2 regions of the Paenibacillus sp. JNUCC32 genome follow, and region 2 is predicted to be linked to the other one. Evidence: predicted binding sites of a transcription regulator. Region 2 holds the regulator's gene; the other holds the start of a gene.
The links. The regulator Rex, encoded in region 2, represses fermentation and respiration genes when NADH is low (regulators of the CRP and FNR family bind a similar motif). The targets are predictions, from matches to a motif close to TTGTGAAATATTTCACAA.
Positions count from the first base shown of each region.

Region 1: the regulator Rex is predicted to act here: its motif matches at 1,070-1,087, upstream of hcp (hydroxylamine reductase).

Region 1 is NZ_CP062260.1:4,561,793-4,565,324, forward strand. It holds gene JNUCC32_RS20330 (2-oxoacid:acceptor oxidoreductase family protein) at 1-1,008, opposite strand, end outside; gene hcp (hydroxylamine reductase) at 1,216-2,901, shown strand; gene JNUCC32_RS20340 (MFS transporter) at 2,968-3,532, opposite strand, start outside.
Region 2 is NZ_CP062260.1:3,172,757-3,176,288, forward strand. It holds gene JNUCC32_RS14145 (cell wall elongation regulator TseB-like domain-containing protein) at 1-72, opposite strand, end outside; gene JNUCC32_RS14150 (amidohydrolase) at 104-1,405, opposite strand; gene JNUCC32_RS14155 (redox-sensing transcriptional repressor Rex) at 1,380-2,045, opposite strand; gene dinG (ATP-dependent DNA helicase DinG) at 2,111-3,532, opposite strand, start outside.

The sequences.
Region 1 (3,532 bases), 1.4 Mb from region 2:
CTCCGCTTTTAAATAGGGAAAAAATTGCGGCACACGGTGCTGCTCCGCATAATGCGGCTCTTCTAACATGGCAGCCAAAGCGGTGGTCGGACAAGCTTCGATACACTTCAAGCAGCCTTTGCAATACTGATAATCGATACCTTTCATAAACATCTGCATATTCCCGCGCTTATCCGGCTTCGTCTCCCACACGATGCAGAAATCCGGACATACCGTATCGCAGGCGGCACAGTGAATGCAGTCCTCGATCTTGTACTCTGGCAAATATCCCTGCCGGGAGCCGCTAAGATCCTTCATGACACTGTTCGCCGTAACGTTCAGAATCCCGCCCAGCTCCTGCGTTTCATATCCAAGAATCGGCTGCGGTCTTGCGAAAGCGATTCGGTCTATTAGCTCTGATCCGTTTCCCAAGGAAAGGAACCGGACTTCGTTATATCCTCTGTCAAAGGTCCGCACATTCGCTTCCACGAGGTGGGGCAGCTTTTTCTCAAAGGTTGAACGGATCACCTGCCGCATATCGTCCGGGTTCAGGAAGCTGCAAATCCGGAACAATGCCCCCAGCATGGCCGTATTCACTTTGGTTTTTTCCTCAACGGAAATGTTCAGCGCATCAACGACGGCCAGCGTTCCCTGGGTCATGTTCAGATCAACGGCCACTTCGGAAATGTCTCGCGCCGTATTCACAAGCACCGTTCCATCAGGCTGTAATCCGCTTATGACATCGATCGTCTTATACAATGCTTCATGAAATACGCCGACGACATGCGGCTGCTCAATGGGACTGTGATCGCGGATTTCCACCTGGGGATCGCAGAACCTTACGAAACTCTTCACCGGCGACCCTTTTTTCTCCGAACCATAGCTGGAAAAATTCGAACCGTTAAGTCCGGAGCCGGTAACCCCGGCTTCCGCCAGCATTTTGCCGGCCAGATTGGCGCCAAGCCCGCCGATGGATTCGAGACGGATCTCGAAAAATCCCAGTTCATTCTTTTGAGGCAAAATCGACATGTTCTCTCCTCATTTCTTCTTAGGTCATTAATTCCAGTTTAAAAGAAGAAACGGACCGGGTTTGTGATTAAACTCACTACTCAAGAAATTGTGATTCCAATCACTATGTCGGTTGTGGGAGCGAAGTATACTGTCTTCAACAGTCCAATTGCGAGGCTATCTTATACTGACCTTTCGACAAATAATCACGAAATTGGAGGAGAAATCATGAATAACAACGCCCAAGAGACCTTACAGCATCAGCCGTCCATGTTCTGCTTTCAATGTCAGGAAGCATCCAAAGGAACAGGCTGCACCATTGTCGGCGTATGCGGCAAACCGCATGATGTGGCTAACCTGCAGGATTTGCTGATTTATCTGCTGAAAGGCATCTCTTTTCTCAGTCTGGATGTCCGCCTGCCGGAAGTGCTTGAACAGCGCGTATCGCTGTTTATGATGGACTCCTTGTTTGCAACGATTACGAACGCCAACTTTGACCGCGAGGTGTTTGTGGGAAGAATCCGGGAAGCGATCGAGCTCCGCGGCGAGGTGCGCACCTATTATAACGAACAATATCCGGAAGGAACCGCCAATCTCCCTGATGCCGCCGTCTGGCAAGCGGATAACGAAGCTTCTTTTGATGAAAAAGCACGTACGGTGGGTGTCCTCTCGACCCGCAATGAAGACATCCGCTCGCTGCGCGAATTGATTACTTACGGCTTGAAGGGGATGGCTGCTTATACGTACCACGCGCTTCATCTGGAGAAGGATGATAACGAATTAAACCGTTTTATGCGCCGTGCGCTTGCCGCCACGCTTGACGACAGCCTTGAAGTGCAGGATCTGGTAGCTTTAACGATGGAAACCGGGAAATACGGCGTAAACGCCATGGCGATGCTGGATGAAGCGAACACCTCGGTTTACGGAAATCCGGAAATTACGAAGGTCAATATCGGGGTAAGAAACCGGCCCGGCATTCTCATCAGCGGCCATGATCTGAAGGATTTGGAGGAGCTGCTGAAGCAGACGGAAGGAACCGGCGTGGACGTGTACACGCACAGTGAAATGCTGCCTGCCCACTATTATCCGGCATTCAAGAAATATGAGCATTTTGTAGGCAATTACGGGAATGCCTGGTGGAAGCAGAATAGCGAATTCGCAGCCTTTAACGGACCGATATTAATGACGACCAACTGTATCGTTCCGCCGAAAGACAGTTATAAGGACCGTATCTATACAACAGGCAACACGGGGTTTCCGGGTGTCCGCCATATTCCAGAAGGAAAAGACGGTGCTCCCAAAGACTTCTCCCTACTAATCGAGCAAGCGAAAGGATGCCCCGCCCCAACGGAGCTTGAAACGGGTGAGATCATCGGCGGTTTCGCTCATGCCGCTGTGATGAACGTGGCCGATCAAGTCGTCGATGCCGTGAAATCCGGGGCGATCCGCCGTTTCTTCGTCATGGCCGGCTGCGATGGACGGATGAAATCCCGCAGCTATTACACCGATTTTGCGGCTGAACTTCCAACAGACACGGTCATTCTAACGGCAGGCTGTGCCAAATACAAATACAATAAACTGGATCTAGGCGAAATCGGCGGTATTCCGCGGGTCCTGGACGCTGGTCAATGCAATGATTCTTACTCCCTCGTCGTGATTGCATTGAAGCTGAAGGAAGTATTCGGCCTTGAGGATATTAATGATTTGCCGATTTCCTATAACATTGCCTGGTATGAGCAAAAAGCGGTGATCGTGCTGCTTGCCCTGCTTTATCTTGGCGTTAAAAATATTCATCTGGGCCCTACGCTCCCTGCATTCCTGTCGCCTAACGTTGCCAAAGTCCTCGTGGAAAACTTCGGGATCGGCGGCATTACCAATGTGGAAGATGACATGAACATGTTCCTTGGTGCCTAAGAAAAAGAATGCCCTCACCGGGCATTCTTTTTCTTAGATTCAGTAATTGTGGAGGATGAGTGCACATCAGCCGCGTTGAACAGATAGCATACTTCTCAATCGACTTCCCGTGAAAATGCTGCTCACTAGCAGTACGAATCCGCCAAACAGATAGGGCAAGTTAAAGTGGACTTCAAACAAAATACCTGCCAGCATCGGTCCAAATATCGTACCGAGACTCGTATAAGCGTTATTCATCCCTGCAACAAATCCCTGTTCATCCCCGGCCACTCTGGACAGCAGCGTATTGATCGTGGGACGCAATATATTATTGAACGTAAAGAACAACATCGTGACTACCATGACATAGTAGAAATGGCCTGAGAATAATAGGAATACAAGCGATACTGCCGATAACAATAGCATGGCAACGATGATTCGTTTTTCTCCGAATCGTTGTGTGATCCGGTCGGTGAACAACAGTTGGTTCAACGTACCGATGAGTGAACATACGGTAAGCAACATAGCGATCTGACGTGTCGTGAATCCGTAGACTTGTACGACAAAAAGCGGGAAAATCGCTTCAAAATGCGTTAAACCGAAGGTCATGGCGAACACAATGAGCAACAGGACAAAATAGCGAGACCGAACC
Region 2 (3,532 bases):
GAGCTGTAGGCCAAGCAATAATAGCAGGACGCCGGACACGCTCAGCAATATCCACTTCGTTTTTTTCTTCAAATCCGTCTTCCTCGCTCCCCTTGATTATTCCCTAGAGGGTTGTAAGACGCTCAAATGCACGCTGCGCTTCCCGGCGGATGCGTTCCTCGTCGAGAGTAAGGCTCGCGCCATTCTTCACCACCTGCTTGCCGTCAACCCATACATGCTCTACATCCTTCGCGCTGGCAGAGTAGATCGCGTGAGAAATATAGTCGGTCCGTGGAAGGAAATGCGCCTGATCCGTATTCAATGCGATCATATCGGCTTTCATCCCAACCGCGAGCATACCGATATCCTCAAGGAAAGCGGACTTGGCTCCGTATACCGTGCCCATTCGGAGCGCTTCGGAGGCCGGAATGGCCGTCGGATCCCCGCTTACTCCTTTATGGATCAGGGCAGCCAGCCGCATCTCTTCGAACATATCCAGGTTATTGTTGCTAGCAGGTCCGTCGGTACCGAGCGACACCGTTACGCCGGCTTTCAGCAGCGCAGGTACGCGGGCGACTCCGCTGGCAAGCTTCAAATTGCTTCCGGGATTATGCGATACGGCTACTTGATGCTTGGCCAAGACTTCGATTTCCTCATCGGTCAGATGAACGGCATGGGCAAGGAGCGTAGGACGGGAGAACATGCCCAGCTTCTCCAAATGGGCAACGGGGCGAAGCCCGTAGTCCTTAACATTCTGAGCCACTTCAGTTTCCGTTTCGGACATATGGGTATGCAAAGGCAGGTTCAAGTCATGGGATGCTTGAACGAATTTTTCGATGAAATCCGGCGGGCAGGTATAAGGCGCGTGCGGCGAGATCATCGTCGTAATTCTGCCGTCAGCCTTGCCATGCCAATCCTTCGCGAATGCCACCGCCTCATCCAGCTTCTGCTGCTGTACCTCGGGCGGGCATAAACCGATTACGCCGCGCGTCAGGACGCCGCGCATTCCCGAGTCCTGGACAACCTTCGCGACCTGATCCATATGGTCATACATATCCACAAACGTCGTGGTTCCGCCCTTGATCATCTCCAGCACGGAGAGCGATGTGCCCCAATATACGTCGTGTGACGTGAATTTGGCTTCCATCGGCCACATTTTTTCCTGAAGCCATACCTGCAGCGCCAGATCGTCCCCATAGCCGCGAAGAAGCGACATGGCGGCATGTCCATGCGTGTTCACCAATCCGGGCAGGAAGAACAGATGGGTTCCGTCGATAATCTCTGTCCCCTCTTCCACGACGGGCTCCTCTTCGCCCAGGTACGTGATCCGGTCGTTCTCAACCACCAGGTATCCGCGAAGCACGGATTGGCTTTCCTCCAGTACTGCAAACGTTCCGTTCTTAACCATCCACTTCGTTGTTGTCATGTGCTGCATCCTCCTTGCCGTTATCCAAATAATAGGCCAAACTTTGCAAATCCGTTGTAAAATCAGCCGTATGAATCCGGATATGGGCTGGGGCTTTCAGGATGGTTGGCGCAAAGTTCAGAATCGCCTCGATCCCTGAGGCGATAAGCTGATTCGCTACGTTCTGCGCTTCGAAATCCGGAACGGTAATAATCCCGATTCGAATGCCGTGCTCATGAACCGTCTTCTCCAGCTCTTCCATCGGCTGTACGACCAAATTGTTAATTTTCATACCAACTTTGGGAGAATACGAATCGAAAATCGCCACAATCTTCATATTATCCTTCAGGAATGCATTGTAATTCGATAATGCATGTCCAAGATTACCGGCCCCGACCAATGCGACATTGATCTTCTGGTCCAGCTTCAGAATCTGGCGAATCTTCTCGATCAGATAAGAAACATCATATCCGATCCCTTTCCGTCCAAAATCACCGAAATACGCCAGGTCCTTACGAATTTGAGCAGGATTGAGGTCCAGCTTCTGTCCCAGCTCCTGGGAGGAAACCGTGGAAACCTCCCTCTTCTGAAGCTCATTCAAATAGCGCAAGTATACAGGTAATCTGCGGACCACGGCTTCCGAAATTTTTTCCGATTTCATGCATGCTCCCCCTAATAATAGGTTAATAACTACATCTTTTTTTGTTGATCGTGCTTGGTTTCACTTTATTCCGCTTGGTTTCCCGCGCTTGCCTCTTCCTGCAGCCATTCCGAAATTCGGGGAACGATCCCCTCTGTCGGCATATGCTCCATCTTCGGCCCCGGCAAGGAATATAAGAAATACTTCCCGTAATAGGATTCAATGACCCGCGTATCGTACACGATCACGATCCCTTTATCTTGTGCTGTTCGCACCAGACGCCCAAACCCCTGTTTGAAACGAATGACCGCTTGCGGAACCGAAAGCTTCATGAAGGGATTCTTCTTCTGCTGCTGCAGCAGTTCGCTCTTGGCCTCGACCAAGGGGTGATTCGGCGGCTGGAACGGAAGCCGGACGATGGCAAGACAAGTCAGCGCCTCGCCCGGGATGTCTACCCCTTCCCAGAAGGAGCTGGTGCCCAGCAGCACGGAAGCGCTGCTGTCCTGAAATCTTCGGATTAACTTGGTACGGCTGGTTCCGTCCATACCTTGTCCCAATACCGTGATGTCGCTTGATGCCAGCGCTTCTTTCAGCGGCTCGTGCACCTGGCGCAGCATCCGGTACGAAGTGAACAGGACGAGCATGCGGCCATGCGTAGCGACGGCCGTATCGGCCAAAGACTTCACGAGCGTATTCACAAAGAGTGCATCCCCAACCGATCCCTTCACGCTCGGAAAATCGCGCGGCACGACAAGAAGGGCTTGTTCCCTGTAATTAAACGGGGACGGGAGCTGAACCGTGTTCAGGTTCCCCGCTTCAGCCGCTTCCTGAAGACCCAGGTTTTCGATCATGAACTGAAACGATTTGTCCACCGACAAGGTCGCCGATGTCAGAATCACGCTTTGTTTCTTGTCAAAAAACAATTCCTTCAGATGAGCGCTCACGTCGACGGGCACGGCATACAACTGCAGCGATTTGCTGCGGAAATTGCCGTTCGCCTCCATCCAGTATACCGTGCCCTCATCGTTCAGGGCCATGAAGGAGCGCAGGTCTTCGCGATGCGAGGCCAGGTCCTTAAATAGGCCCGATAGGTCGGTTAACAGGCTGTCCGCGCTGTAGTCATCCAAATCTTCCTTCATTTCGGCGATCAGTTTATCGCCCTTGCGCACGACATCGCCCAGCGTCAGATGAATTTGATGCTCCAGTTCGGCCATCGAATCCCAATCCTTCGGCTTCTTAAGCGGGGACAGGCGGAGCGAGAATTGGCCGGCATCTCCCGGAGAAGCGTCTCCGCGTTCCGGAAGCAGTCCGAACAATTGATCGCTGAGCCGATCCCAGTTCTCTTTTGCGGTAATGAGGTCCGGATACAAACGGTCGATGACGGAAGACCATTCGACTGCCTTCTCGTGCGGCGAAGCTTGCAGCAGCTGGCGCAGAGCCGGGAGCTGCCCGCTTCGGCTGTCTTTGTACATGCGGGTCAAGGTATGGACCACCGAAAAATACTTCAT